One region of the Paenibacillus glycanilyticus genome, then DNA from elsewhere that is predicted to be linked to it. Evidence: a T-box and tRNA genes for the amino acid it is inferred to sense, from the RefSeq annotation. Region 1 holds a T-box; the other holds one or more tRNA genes.
The links. A T-box is a leader RNA that pairs with one kind of tRNA and senses whether it is charged. The one in region 1 lies ahead of trpS (tryptophan--tRNA ligase), so its partner is inferred to be a tRNA-Trp.
Positions count from the first base shown of each region.

Region 1 (7,233 bases):
CAATCAACGGAGTCTACATCCCAATTGACGACGGTATATCCGCTTTTGCCCGACCATGCCACTTGATCCGGGCGCATCTCTCCGTAAGGAGGACGTACGAATCGGGGGTGATACCCGATAATGTTGCTTACGATCGCATCCGTCCGCCAGATCTGGGTATGGAATTCCCGGGAATTAAGCTGTGACAAGACGGCATGATTGTAAGAATGATTTCCTATGACATGCCCCTCGCGATGGATACGCCGGACTAGGGCCGGATGTTTGACCGCGCGGGATCCAACAACAAAAAAGGTTGCGCAAACATCGTAGCTGGCTAGTACATCCAGAATTTGAGGCGTAAACCTTGGGTCAGGCGCGTCATCAAAAGTTAGGGCTATTCGCTTGGCGTTTCTTGGACCGCTCAGGATAAACGTATTGGGAAACTGCTTATGCATCCTTACCCAGGACATATCCGCCGTCTTTTTCTTTTTTTGCTTTGCGGGTGCAGAGGCATAGGTTTGCTCTGCGGAAGCAAACAGCAAGACGATGGTAAGCGCTAAAGCAAGCCATCGTCTGAAACTGCCAGACAAAGTCGGCATTCCCTTCATTCGTTTATAGCCTCCGTTTCTTATGTAGTCGCCAAGCTATTTTTCCCCGATAAAAGAGAGAACATGCGTTTAATAAAAACAGCCGCATCCGGTAAGCCGGACGCGGCTGTTCGTCATAATTGTCTTACTTCATCTTGAATACTTGAATCGTGCGTTGAAGCTGAGTAGCCATATTGAGCATTCGCTCCGTCTCTTGCACAACACCTTGCACGGAAGAAATCTGCTCATTCATCGACGCGGATACCTGCTGGGTGCCGGCTGCGGATTCCTCCGTAATCGCGGAAATATTTTGGATGGCGTCCGAAATCTTGCGTGCGCTCTCCAGCATTTGATCGCTTTCGCTGGCGAATGCCGCAATCTGCTGCGTAATGAATTGAACGCTTTGAACGATCTCGGCAAATACCATCTCGGATTCGCGGATCCGCTCCGTCTGAAGCTTAACGACCTCTTCATTAACCTTCATGTGATTGATCGTTTGTTTAATGCCTTGATCGATACTTTTCACAAGGCTGAATACTTCCTTCGTGGAAACCGTGGCTTCTTCGGAAAGCTTGCGGACTTCCTGGGCGACTACCGCAAAGCCGCGGCCATGTTCTCCGGCACGGGCAGCCTCGATGGAGGCGTTAAGCGAGAGAAGGTTGGTCTGTTCGGCAATATCGGAAATGGCCGTAGTCATCGCCGTAATGCCCTGCGCCTTGCGGGCCAGATCGGTGATCGTCTCGGATACCTTCTCCGTGGCTTCCACGTTGCGGCGCATCCCTTCGGATTGTGCTTCCAGCGCTCCTCGTCCTTTGTCAACGAGACTCAAGGTGAATTCGGAGCGTTCGTTCATCTCTTTCGTCGCATGGGCATAATTCGCGACTTTCTTCTCGATCTCGGCAATGGATTCGCTCATGTCCGCAACATCCTCGGAAATTTCGTTAGCACCCGTAGCCAGCTCGTTCGAAGAGGCGGCGACTTGCTCCATCGCGATCTGAATATGGTTGTTTTTATCAAAAATATTGCGGCTTGTTTCGGATACATGCCTTGTAATATTAGAGGTTTCGGTCAAAATATCGCGCAGCTTGTCCACCATGCTGTTGAAGGCATGGCCCACTTCGCCAAGAGACGCATTTGCAGCCGTATCGATTCGTTGCGTGAAATCGCCTTTGGAGATCCGGAACGCCGCGTTTGACATCTCTTCAAAGGAGGAGTTTAAAGCCTTCTCGATAAAGCCGACAGTCGGGTAAGCGAGAATCGCCAGTACCACCGTTACGATAAGGCCGGCCAGGATGGAGCCCCCACTGAATAAAATTACCAGGTTCAGCGCGATTGCAACTAGGACCAAATTTAAATAAATGGAGGTCATCAGCTTACTTCTAACGGATAAGGAATAGTACCATTGGCTCATTATGTAAGCGCTCCTTTTTATAGAATAACCATATTATAGCATCAGCGGTGAAATTGGTCTATAAATGTCGAATAAGATCGAGAAATTGATTGTCAAGAATAGATGTAATTGCGCGATAATTGTAAAAAATTATAATTTACTATATTGTAAATTTATTGAAAAGATTCTATAATCAGACTTGAGAACTAGTTGGAATCAACTAATTTTCAATATTTTTAGGGTAGAAAGGAGGAGAAATTATATGAATATAGATGCTATGCCATTGGCACGGCAAGTTGATTTTGTTTTTCGCCAATTAGAAGAGGAACTTACAAATGCGGTTGGAGGGACGGTTCATATTCACATCCGGAACAATGCGGTAGGCAAATTCGGCCTTCGGCATAATCCGATTGAGACTAGGAACGGCAAGCTGGAGCAAGAAGGTGAAGGTGGAATGACACCAACCCAGGTCCAGGCGTTTCGCAAACTCGCGATTGATGCTTTGAAATTGAGAAGGAATTGGACGCATGGCGAAATTATGTATGATTTCGCTGTCCGGCAGAACGCGGGCACCTGGTCGGCTAGCATCTGTTACGAATCTAATTATAATACAGCCAACTGGAATTATCGTTACCAGCAGCCGAAGCATCAAATGCTGCGGGAAAAGAATAACGATCATACCGGCTTTGATTTTTAGGCTATAGCCATTATGCATTCGAACAGCCGTGCAGGGTTTCCTGCACGGCTGAATTTTATTGCCGGCTATTTCACTTCGTGGCTTCCGGAATGCAGATGGGGAATTCCGCCGCTGTTGACCTCATGTTCCTGTGCGGCCGCGGGGAGCAGGAAACCAAGCAATAACGGAAGAAGGAACAGTCCGTAGACAAGAAGGCTTTTTAGAGGAGACATGGAATGGTCATGATCATGATCGTGGCTATGGTCGTGATCATGATGGGAATGATCATGGCCGCATTCCTCGCAATCCGCAGGGGGCTTACGCTGCATGGCGAGCATGGCTTGGTGGATGGCGGCGGCGTTCAGGACGATAGCCGACAGCTTGACATAAAGCTCCATCCGGGGGGCTACATACAGCGGCAGCTGACCTAAACGTTCGAGGTAAATGATGAGGAAAGCAAATCCCGCGAGAAAGCCTGCCCGTATCCAGTTATGATTCATCGCAGCACCTCCAGGAGCCATACGCTGGCCAGCACAAGGGCAAAGGTCAACAGCGTAATCGAAAGAACGATCCGCGCGCGGAACGCGGACAGCATCATCATCGTATTTTTCAAATCAATCATCGGGCCGAACACAAGAAAGGCGAGCAGCGGACCATGATCGAACATTCCTCCAAACGATGCGGCGATAAAAGCATCCGAGGTCGAGCAGATGGACAGCAGGAAGGCAAGCCCCATCATGAAGAAATAGGAGAGAACGGGCTGGTCCGCAACGGCCTCAAATGCCTGACGGTCAATAAAAGACTGAATAACGGCCGTAAGCAGTGCGCCAAAGATCAAATATTTGCCCATGTCAAAAAACTCGTCCGAAGCATGGCTAAGCGTTGCCGACAGCCGCCGGCTTTTTTTAACCGGGTTGGGGGCATGCTCATGATGGTCATGATGGTCATGGTGATGATTATGTTCATGCTCATGGCGATGCGCAGGGATGTTGCCGGATGATTCTTTAAGAGGGCTGCCTTTCATGAACCGGTGAAGAAGAAGGCCGATAATAACGGTAACGATAAAGGCGATGATAAGGCGGTCGTAGGCCATTTGCGGCTCCAAGCGGAAAGCGGCGTAAGTGGAAGTAAAGACAATCGGATTAATAATGGGGCCGGCCAGCAAGTACACAATTCCGATATAAGCGGGCATGCCTTTCCGGATTAAGCGCCGCACGACGGGAATCATCCCGCACTCGCATAACGGGAATACGAGACCAAGCAGTGCGCCAAAAAGAATACCAACCATGTGGTGCTTGGGCGTCAGCCTCCGGATCATCTCGTCAGTCACGAACACCTGGAGCAGGGCAGAGAAAATAACGCCAAGCAGGATGAATGGAAAAGCTTCTAATATAATGCTTAAAAACACAATTTTGAACTCTTGCGCGCCATCGGACTCGAGCAGAGCGAGGGTCCAGGGTTGTCCAGCCAGTATTAGGCAAACCATCGCAAGACATCCGATACCCAGCAGCGGGGTCCCGAATCGGAATAACATGTTCAGCATGAGCCAACCTCTCTTTGTACCAGGAAATGATTACGTTAGTAACCAGCTTATGCTGGGCTTGGCCGCTATAGGACAACTTTTGAAGGCCGGGCTTGACATGGCGGTAGAGACTTGCGCTATAATCAGGGTACGAAAGGCGATGAAGGGAACAAGTAAGCACAGGGGTTAATGCGTAACAGAGAGCTGGCGGACGGTGCAAGCCAGTGCAAGCCTGATTGCTGAATGGATCCCGGAGCCGATAGCGGAACACAGACTATTGAAGTGCTGTCTATGCTTATCCGGCCGTTCCCCGTTACGGAACAATGAAGGCTTGTTGTCTTTAGCCCGTCCGATGAATATCGGATATCCGCGGGAAGCAACGAGTAAATTAGGGTGGCACCACGGTTCCCTCGTCCCTTGCGGCGGGGGATTTTTTGCGTTCACATACGCATTAGTAACGGATTAGAAGAAGAGAAGGGGACGAACTTTTATGAAAAAAGTACTTTCTGGCATTCAGCCGAGCGGACAGCTTACGCTTGGCAACTATATCGGCGCCATGCAGAACTTCGTGAAGCTTCAGGAAACGGAAGAATGCTTCTTTATGGTCGTGGATCTTCATGCGATTACCGTGCCTCAGGAGCCGGCTATGTTCCGTGAGCAGATCGAATCGGTTGCGGCATTGTTTATCGCTGCGGGCCTCGACCCGGCTAAATCAAACATTTTCGTGCAGTCCCATGTGCGCGCGCATGCCGAGCTGGGCTGGATTATGACGACTCTTACGGGTATGGGCGAGCTTGAGCGCATGACGCAATTCAAAGACAAGTCTGCGGGCAAGGAATCGGTTGGCGCGGGGTTGTTCGTTTATCCTTCGCTTATGGCCGCGGACATTCTGGTGTACAATGCGGACCTTGTTCCGGTAGGCGACGATCAAAAGCAGCATCTGGAGCTTACCCGTGACCTGGCAAGCCGCTTTAATTCCCGATTCGGAGAATACTTCACGGTTCCCGAGCCTTATATTCCGAAGACTGGGGCAAGAATCATGTCGCTTGACGATGCGAGCAAGAAGATGAGCAAGAGCAATCCGAATGCCGGCAGCTATATTGCCCTTCTTGACGAGCCAAGCGTCATCCGCAAAAAAATCAGCCGCGCCACTACGGACTCCGGCCGCGAGGTGAAATACGATCCGGCGAACAAACCGGAGATCAGCAACCTGATCAGCATTTACTCGCATTGCGCGAACATGACAATTGCCGAGGTAGAAGCCCGTTACGAAGGTCAGGGCTATGGGCCGTTCAAGAAGGATCTGGCCGAGCAGGTCGTCAATGTTCTTGAGCCTCTGCAGCAGAAATACAAAGCGATCCGCGAATCCGGCGAGATCCATGCGATCCTGAAGCAAGGCGCAGAGCGCGCATCGGAGCTTGCGGACCGCACGCTTGCCGGCGTCAAAGAAAAAATGGGCTTCCTTGCACCGCGCGGATAATCATAAAACAAAAGGCTGGCGCTATTAAGCGTCAGCCTTTATTTTCGTTACGGCGTCGGATTCTTGCTTTTACAACAAAACCTCCGCCAATCATGCACAGAGTGAGAATCGCAAACAGTATGGCCAGCCAGGCGTTAAAAGATATCGAAATCGCGGTAGCGCACATAAGCAGCACAGAGACGATAGCGAAGAACAAAGACAGTGGTTTAGACAAGGTGTTAACTCTCCTTTACGGATGCTTAATAATATTTTTTTGAGCTTAGCATATTTTGCGTCAACATGCTCATAATAAGCTTGCAAGCTTGCAAAACATCACAGCTCTTAACTGAAGGGAGATTATCAGCATGGCTAGCAACAAATCGAGCAATCAATTGGTGGTTCCACAAGCACAAGCCGCTCTTAACCAAATGAAAATGGAAGCTGCTTCGGAGCTTGGCGTACAAATCCCAGCGGACGGTTACTACGGTAACGTCACATCTCGCGATGCAGGTTCCCTGGGCGGATATATCACGAAGAAACTTGTCCAAATCGCTGAACAACAATTGTCCGGCGGCAGCTTCCGCTAAACGTTTATAAATACACAACGCTTCAATGGAAGCCAAGAAGCTCAAGGGTAAAACCTTGAGCTTTTTCCATGTGCAACAAGCCAGCATGATAACAAAAAAAAAGCCCCTTCTTATTGTGCGTCAGGGGCCATCCTTCGTCAAGTTAATAAGAGTTCATGCGCAGCCGTTTCGTTAAGCGGTCGTCGCTTAACCAACCGACATACGAGCCAACCGTTTCGTATTCCTTGTTCATGAGCAGTACGGCAACAAACGGAAATTGCTTGCGATGCCGGTAACGGACATCCGACCAGCGGACTTCATAACCCCAAGGATGCTCCTTCACTTCGGCGCAAGCAAATTTGGTGAAATACAAAAAGCTGCGAATCGCGTTGTCGTTTCTGGATTTGGCTACGGCAGGATGATCGGAGCAGCGGACATTGTCCAGCCATCTGAGCTTGTTCCCGCGAAGGTCCCCGATAACAAAGCTGCCGTCGGCAGCTCGCTTTACGATATTCCAATGCGACAGCGAGATCGTTGGAATGGCGATATAGCCTTGTGTTCCATCCGGTTCAGGGTCCAGGGAATGGAGCCTGCGGAGCGTACTTCTGTGTGCCAGCGTCCGCCATGTATAATAGATGATGGTAAACAGGTACAAAACCGGAAAGATGGCAACGGGACTAGCAAGGCCAAACGCCCAAATCAATATCGCAATGACATGAGTAGCGAAGATAACCGGGTCAAAGATATGGATGATATTCCATGAAATCCATTTCTCGGTAAACGGTCGCATGGCTTGGGTTCCGTAAGCGTTAAACAAATCGGTGAATACGTGAAGGCAGACGGCTAACAGCACCCAGGACCCGACATGCAGCCATGGCAGGCTGCCCCGGTAAACGAGCTGAAGCAATCCCGTAATTAGGATCGTCCAGATGGCGATAGCCGGTAAGGAATGGGAGATGCCTCGATGGTTCCGGATATAGCTGGCATTTCCTTTCAGCTTCAGAAAGGTGTCAAAGTCCGGAGCCTGCGAGCCGATGATGGTTCCGACCAAAAC
Region 1 is NZ_CP195155.1:5,282,272-5,289,504, reverse strand. Features, by position in the region: gene ACR9FF_RS23840 (polysaccharide deacetylase family protein) at 1-587, opposite strand, end outside; gene ACR9FF_RS23835 (methyl-accepting chemotaxis protein) at 712-1,977, opposite strand; gene ACR9FF_RS23830 (O-methyltransferase) at 2,219-2,653, shown strand; gene ACR9FF_RS23825 (DUF1980 domain-containing protein) at 2,719-3,132, opposite strand; gene ACR9FF_RS23820 (permease) at 3,129-4,175, opposite strand; T-box leader at 4,306-4,575, shown strand; gene trpS (tryptophan--tRNA ligase) at 4,645-5,634, shown strand; gene ACR9FF_RS23810 (DUF5325 family protein) at 5,666-5,848, opposite strand; gene ACR9FF_RS23805 (alpha/beta-type small acid-soluble spore protein) at 5,979-6,200, shown strand; gene ACR9FF_RS23800 (metal-dependent hydrolase) at 6,343-7,233, opposite strand, start outside.

Region 2 (7,233 bases), 2.8 Mb from region 1:
GGTCTTCCAATCTGCGGAACATCGAGCCCGGCTGAACGCCGCCCGCCTGGCCGCCCTCCGTATACCGCGCATTCATGCGCTGCTGAAGTCTGAGCGACTCCATTCTTGCCGCGTAATATTCGCGTTTGTCATAGACAAGCTGGTACTCGCTGCGCATTTCGCGAAGCTGATCTTCAAGATCCACCGTATTCTGACGGCTTTGTTCATACAGTTCTCGGTATTGATTCGAGCGCTCTTCGCTGGTTGTCTTCTCGTGAAGAGCGATTCGCGCAAGCTGCTCCTCGCCGGCTTTCAGCGCGGTCAATGCTTGCTGCTCGCGTTTTTCCTTCTGCTGCTCTGCTTGCAGCCATTGCGCTTTGAGATGATTGCTATGTCCTAGATATTGCTGGTGCAGCCGTTCCGCTTGAATAATCTCTTCGCGCGTCGACCAGAGGAACTGGTCAATCAGGCGAACCGGATCTTCTGCTTTCTCCAGTCTTTCATTTAAACTTGCCACTGTAATGTCGCGCACTCGCCGCATAATGCTCATGTATGGCCCTCCCAACTTTTTTTATTAGAAATGTCGATTGTTGTTATTTTTTTTCACCATCGAAATACCGAACAGGATCAGCACAACCGCGATACCCAGCATAATCAGTTTCGACAATGCCGGCAGCAGCATCAAAATACCGATTGCGCCAACGATTCCGCCGATGATCTTTTTATTGCTTCTCCAGGCAACTACCCCAAGTCCGATTAATACGATTGCGAACAGGGTACCCACCAGTGCACCAAGATGGATGCCGAAGAATTTAAGTACCATGATGCCGCCTGCAACTGCAAGCAATAAGCCTAACGCTTTTTTACCATCCATTGCTTCTTCCACCGCCTCTCAAAGATTGCTTTGTTTTTTCTCTTCTTGTGAATCTCTCTTGCTTATGTTCCTATTGTAGATCGAATCCATACTTTCTAAAACGGACCAACGACGGTTTCTATGCTAGACCTAGGTCGAGTCGCTCTTCCGCCTTAAGGGTCGAATCCTGTCCTATTACGCAAAAAAGGTGCTTTACCCTATGCAAGAGTCAGCACCTTCATGATGAGGTTTGGTTCCCTTTCATGCTGGAACGCAGCGCATCTATGCCTAATAGTCCTGCCGGGATAAGGACCATAAAGATAGTCGCATACACGGAGAAAACCTTAGGCGTAAACGCAATAAAGCTAACGATATTGTCGTAGACAAGGAGAGACAAGAAAACAAGCAGCAGGGCAAATGGCAAGGTCAGCGTACGGTATTCCTTCAACCTCAGCGTCTGGGCTGTCCCAAGCGTTACGGCGTACATGCAAACCACCGTTTTGAAAAAAATCGTGATCAACCATATAATTGCCAGCATGGCCTCGACTCTCTGCAGAAAGTTCCCCACGCTGATTTGCTTCGCCAGGGTATAGCTGGCATACATATTCCTCTGCGTGAATTCGGTACCCAGTACCAGCGTCGACAGCAGTACGCTAACGATAATAACCACGCTGCCGAGCAAGGTTCCCGCCAGCAAGGCGCTTCTTGCTTTTTTCGGCCTGTTCGTATAAGGAACCAGCATCATGAGAATAACCTGTTCTTGAAGATTAAAATAATAAAACGCGCCTAGCAGGATTGGTTTTATTCCATTCTCGAAAACAGGCTCAGCCCGATCTATTCTAATCTGGGGCAACAGGAAGAAAGTAAGGAATAGAAACAATGCGATTACAAACGGCAAGAAAATCTCCGCTGCCCTAGCCGTTGTTTCAATACCAAGCCGAACCGCGTAAACCACCACAGCCATGAATAAAATAATCGTTATTTCGATTGGCGTATTCGGCATAATATGGGTCGTCATGAAATTCCCTACGACGCGAAGCAGGAAAGAAGACAACAAAAAGATAAAAGAAAGGAAAAACAACGAAATAACCTTTCCTAGCCACTTCCCCAATATCTTCTCGCTAAACTCCGCAAGCGTTAATGTGGGATAGCGGCCGGCCAGCGCGCTATAAATCAATATGGTTAGAAGATTGGCCGCTGTTCCTATAAGGCATGCAATCCAGCCGTCTTGTTTGGAGAATACGGCCATAATGGAAGGAACGATCAGGATGGAGGTGCCAATCGTATACAGAAGCGTAAGAACGGTCAGCTGCCGGTGACTTATTTTTCCCTTCTCGAGCATCCTTCATCACCTCCCGCTTAAATTTTGAAAAATCGCCTCGGCCAGCGGCCGCAGCATATAATCGAGCCCATTTACCGGATTAGGAATATGTAAATTGAGGAACCTCATAATCACCAGTAAGATACCTAACCCCAGCAGGCAAAAGAATACCCAAAGATCCTTCCTCAGCTTTCTCTTCCTCAATGACGGCACTTCAATCAGAATAATTACAGCTGCGGCTGCGAATAGCCATATATATTTCATCATAGTTGCTAATTCCTTCTTACTTCATTTCTTGCATAAACGAGTTACTAACCGTACCGGTCTGCCGGATATTTACCACAACGTCTAACTTGACCGGCATCTTCTGAAAGACGGCATCCCAATTATTCTCAACACTTTTCCAATAGGAAGGATTCGCGCGATGAACGACATCTCCAAAGCCAAATATATCCACTTTGTATTTTTCCTGAACCTGATGGATTGTTTTCTGTACAAACCCCCGTATCGCTTCCGCGCTTTCGTGCTCCAACTCATAAATAGACGATTTTTGAGTCAGATCGATTTTACACAACACTTCGCCAATGCTGCCCTCGGTACGAATCCCTATATGTATTTCCGGTTCTCCGTTTACAAACCTGGCTTTGGTTGTCGTTTTCGAACGAATGACCTCAATTGTCATTCTCCCGCCCTCGGGACACTTAAGAACCCCGACCGTATTATGTACATCGTTGTGAATAAAAGAGTAGCCTCTGCTTTCTCCTTCATTCAACCATCCAACAAGCTTATCCTCGTTAAAAACAGCCATGCCCGAATACTGCAGGTGTGCGGGTGAAGCAATTTTTTCAACATTCTCCCTGCTTTCGCCTTTTTCGCGGTCACCTCTCAGGCGGAGTCCGGTGACAACCGGTTGTTTGCCTTTTCTAACGATATCCATAATGAGCTGATCCAGCGTTATCGATGCGGTTGGCGCCCATTGCTTCTGCGAGTTAAGCAAAGAAGAATACATCTGATTGGCAGGGATAGCTTCCAAATGGGTTAATATTTTCAGCGTGCTTGCTGCGGTAGTCTCTCTTGCAATGGTGATGTAGAAATCGGTGCGATGCTCATAATATCTGGACATGTATTCAAGAGCATCCGCAATCCCTTCTTTGGCTAACTCCTCGCCGATGACTAACATCCGAAGGTGGGCAGAATATATAGGTCTCGGCGATACCGTAGTCATTTTGCGTATGGCTTCAAATATGGTTCGTCCCCTCGCTTGGTAAAACGTAACGGGAGTCCGCGTCATCGTTCTGTTGTTTGCGGCAACCTCTCCCGGGTCAACGACCTGAACTGACACCTGATATTGATTCTCCCCATCCTTATCGATTCCGATTGCCACGGCAATCGCCAGATCATTAAGCTCGCGGCGATTCCAGCAGCCAGTCAGCGTCATCACTATTAAAACAAACAATAAGGGAACTAATATTCTCCGCATCATCATCGCAATTCCTCATCTCGTTGCCTTTATTCTCGATTACCGCTTCGGCCCGGGAAGCTTGTTATTGCCTCGGGTAATATTATTCTGACTAATTAGACGCAGCCGTTTCCGCATGGCCCAGTGCGGTAGCCGGAATAAGGTATCCTTCGTATCCTCGGCAATAAACGGTCCAAATGGACTCATATACGGTACTCCGAAGGTACGGAGACTGCATAAATGAAGCACGAGCGCAAAAATGCCTAGAATTATCCCGTATAAACCAAAGGACGCAGCCAGCCCCATTAACGCGAATCGGATCATGCGGATGGAAATGGACATATTCATGGCTGGCACAACAAAGCTTGATATAGCCGTGATGGATACCACTATTACCATCGCAGCGGAAACAATCCCCGCATCCACAGCTGCCTGTCCGATAACCAAGGTGCCGACAATCGAAATAGCCTGACCCATTGTTCTAGGCATCCGAACCCCGGCTTCACGCAGGATCTCGAACGTAATCTCCATAATCAACGCCTCGATAAATGCGGGAAAAGGTATCCCTTCCCGTTGGGCCGCAAGTCCAATGAGCAGCTGAGTAGGGAGCATTTCCTGATGAAAGGTCGTGATGGCTATATAAAGCGATGGCCCTAACAGAGCGATAAAGATGCCTACAAAGCGGAGAATCCTGATCAGCGAGCTGATATCGGCGCGTTGATAGTAATCCTCCGCAGAATGCATGAAGGAAATGAACAAAGCGGGAACCACAAGCACATGAGGCGTTCCATCCACCAATATCGCCACTTTGCCTTCCAGCAGTTCCGCAGCGATAACATCCGGCCGTTCAGAATTGTACATGGTCGGAAATGGACTATAAGCGGAATCCTGAATCAGCTCTTCGATATAGCCGCTTTCCAGAATCCCGTCAATATCTATTCTGGATAATCGGTTACGAACCTCTTCCAAGATCTTATCGCTCACAATACCTTTTATATACATTATGGAAACACTAGTCTGGGTCATTTTCCCGATTCTCATATTTTCAAGCCACAAATCGGGATTCTTAATTTTCCTTCTGACCAGTGCCGTATTTGTGCGAATGGATTCCGTAAACGACTCTTTGGGGCCGCGGCTTACCGTTTCCGTCATGGCCTCTGAAACCGCACGGTCTTTAATTCCATTCATAGCAATGGACAATATTTTATTGCTGTCCCATATAAGAATGACATGGCCGGAAAACAGGTTATAGTACATCGTATCCGTCGATGTCACTTCTTCTATTTCTCCCGCGGTCAGCAAGTCCAGAAAAGGATGCTGATTCGTATTAAGATTCGGAAACTCCACCATCAGAGTCTCCAATATAAAATCCTGAACAGAGTCCGTGTTTACTAGTCCATCCGCATAAAACAAATTCACTGTTCGAGAATTGCCACCATATTCAATTTGGAATTCTTTAAAAATAATATCGTTACTGTTACCGAGTTTTTCTTTAATCGTTGTAATATCGATCTGACTCATGCTGCATCACATCACCCGTATTTGATAATTATCAGTATGGTCATACGCCAATCGATATAAACAAAAAGCACCCGTCGGAGGTTAGTCCGCCAGGTGCTCGTAAAGTATATAAACATGCAAAAAACGCTGACCGTACAAAGTACAATCAGCGCAATCATTTCAATATTGGTGCCGGTGAGAGGACTCGAACCTCCACGGTTTCCCTCACGATTTTGAGTCGCGCGCGTCTGCCATTCCGCCACACCGGCATTTGATAAATATGGCGTGCCCTAAGAGATTCGAACTCCTGACCTTTTGATTCGTAGTCAAACGCTCTATCCAGCTGAGCTAAGGGCACATTTTATTGAAATAATTGTGGAGGCGCCACCCAGACTCGAACTGGGGGTAAAGCTTTTGCAGAGCTCTGCCTTACCACTTGGCTATGGCGCCACCTAATTATGGAGCGGAAGACGGGAATCGAACCCGCGACCCTCGCCTTGGCAAGGCGATGCTCTACCGCTGAGCCACTTCCGCATAAATGGCTGGGGATCAAGGATTCGAACCTTGGAGTGACGGAGTCAAAGTCCGTTGCCTTACCGCTTGGCTAATCCCCAACAGAAAACTTTTTAAACTTTAGTGAAAATGGGGCGATCGATGGGACTTGAACCCACGAATGCCGGAGCCACAGACCGGTGCGTTAACCCCTTCGCCACGACCGCCATACTCACTATAAAAATTATCTGGCAGGGGCAGCAGGAATTGAACCCACACCAAAGGTTTTGGAGACCTTTGTTCTACCTTTAAACTATGCCCCTAAATGGTGGAGGGTGATGGATTCGAACCACCGAACCGTTAGGAAGAGATTTACAGTCTCCCGCGTTTGGCCACTTCGCTAACCCTCCGTAAAAATGGTGCCGGCGATAGGAGTCGAACCCACGACCTACTGATTACAAGTCAGTTGCTCTACCAACTGAGCTACACCGGCATATTAACTTTTCCAACCATCTAACATGGTGGCTCGGGACGGAATCGAACCGCCGACACGAGGATTTTCAGTCCTCTGCTCTACCAACTGAGCTACCGAGCCTGATGTTTGATTAAATGGCGGAGCTGACGGGATTCGAACCCGCGGTCTCCTGCGTGACAGGCAGGCATGTTAGGCCTCTACACCACAGCTCCACATCGTTCTCGGTAAAAACCGAAGATAAAGTTTTGGTTGCGGGGGCAGGATTTGAACCTGCGGCCTTCGGGTTATGAGCCCGACGAGCTACCGAGCTGCTCCACCCCGCGTCATTTTTAAAACATATATGGTGGAGGCTGAGGGGATCGAACCCCCGACCCTCTGCTTGTAAGGCAGATGCTCTCCCAGCTGAGCTAAGCCTCCATATTCTCTCGAGCGACTTTTATAATATATCACATTCAAGTCGGCTTGGCAAGAACTTTTTTGTTTCTTTTTTGTAAAGATGGTGACCCGTAGGGGATTCGAACCCCTGTTACCTCCGTGAAAGGGAGGTGTCTTAACCCCTTGACCAACGGGCCTTGCTTATTACGTAGCAATCAGCTATGTAAGAAATATTATGGCAGAGAGGAAGGGATTCGAACCCTCGAGACCCGGTTAGAGCCTACACGATTTCCAATCGTGCTCCTTCGACCACTCGGACACCTCTCTATATGGCTCCCCGAACAGGACTCGAACCTGTGACAACTCGATTAACAGTCGAGTGCTCTACCAACTGAGCTATCAGGGAATACATTCAAAGCTTGCGCCTTGAAAACTGGATGCGAAATTATGAATTCCTTAAGTTTCTTGCGGGGTCCCCGAAAAGTAATCGGAATAAGCTGCAACGCTTAACTTCACTTTTTGGGGGTTGTTTAGGATAAGCCCTCGACCGATTAGTATTCGTCAGCTCCACACATTGCTGTGCTTCCACCCCGAACCTATCAACCTCGTCGTCTTCAAGGGGTCTTACTAATTGGGAAATCTCATCTTGAGGGGGGCTTCACGCTTAGATGCTTTCAGCGCTTATCCCGTCCGTACTTGGCTACCCAGCGGTGCTCCTGGCGGAACAACTGGTACACCAGCGGTACGTCCATCCCGGTCCTCTCGTACTAAGGACAGCT
Region 2 is NZ_CP195155.1:1,286,596-1,293,828, reverse strand. Features, by position in the region: gene ACR9FF_RS05850 (PspA/IM30 family protein) at 1-529, opposite strand, end outside; gene ACR9FF_RS05845 (LiaF transmembrane domain-containing protein) at 554-853, opposite strand; gene ACR9FF_RS05840 (GerAB/ArcD/ProY family transporter) at 1,071-2,174, opposite strand; gene ACR9FF_RS05835 (Ger(x)C family spore germination protein) at 2,437-3,639, opposite strand; gene ACR9FF_RS05830 (spore germination protein) at 3,673-5,133, opposite strand; tRNA gene ACR9FF_RS05825 (tRNA-Leu) at 5,300-5,381, opposite strand; tRNA gene ACR9FF_RS05820 (tRNA-Arg) at 5,394-5,470, opposite strand; tRNA gene ACR9FF_RS05815 (tRNA-Cys) at 5,489-5,562, opposite strand; tRNA gene ACR9FF_RS05810 (tRNA-Gly) at 5,572-5,646, opposite strand; tRNA gene ACR9FF_RS05805 (tRNA-Gln) at 5,652-5,726, opposite strand; tRNA gene ACR9FF_RS05800 (tRNA-His) at 5,756-5,831, opposite strand; tRNA gene ACR9FF_RS05795 (tRNA-Trp) at 5,854-5,927, opposite strand; tRNA gene ACR9FF_RS05790 (tRNA-Tyr) at 5,931-6,014, opposite strand; tRNA gene ACR9FF_RS05785 (tRNA-Thr) at 6,022-6,097, opposite strand; tRNA gene ACR9FF_RS05780 (tRNA-Phe) at 6,124-6,199, opposite strand; tRNA gene ACR9FF_RS05775 (tRNA-Asp) at 6,215-6,291, opposite strand; tRNA gene ACR9FF_RS05770 (tRNA-Met) at 6,326-6,402, opposite strand; tRNA gene ACR9FF_RS05765 (tRNA-Val) at 6,421-6,496, opposite strand; tRNA gene ACR9FF_RS05760 (tRNA-Glu) at 6,577-6,651, opposite strand; tRNA gene ACR9FF_RS05755 (tRNA-Ser) at 6,691-6,781, opposite strand; tRNA gene ACR9FF_RS05750 (tRNA-Asn) at 6,785-6,860, opposite strand; rRNA gene ACR9FF_RS05745 (23S ribosomal RNA) at 6,986-7,233, opposite strand, start outside.
Region 2: it has a tRNA-Trp gene. The T-box ahead of trpS (tryptophan--tRNA ligase) is inferred to sense a tRNA for this amino acid. The anticodon was not compared.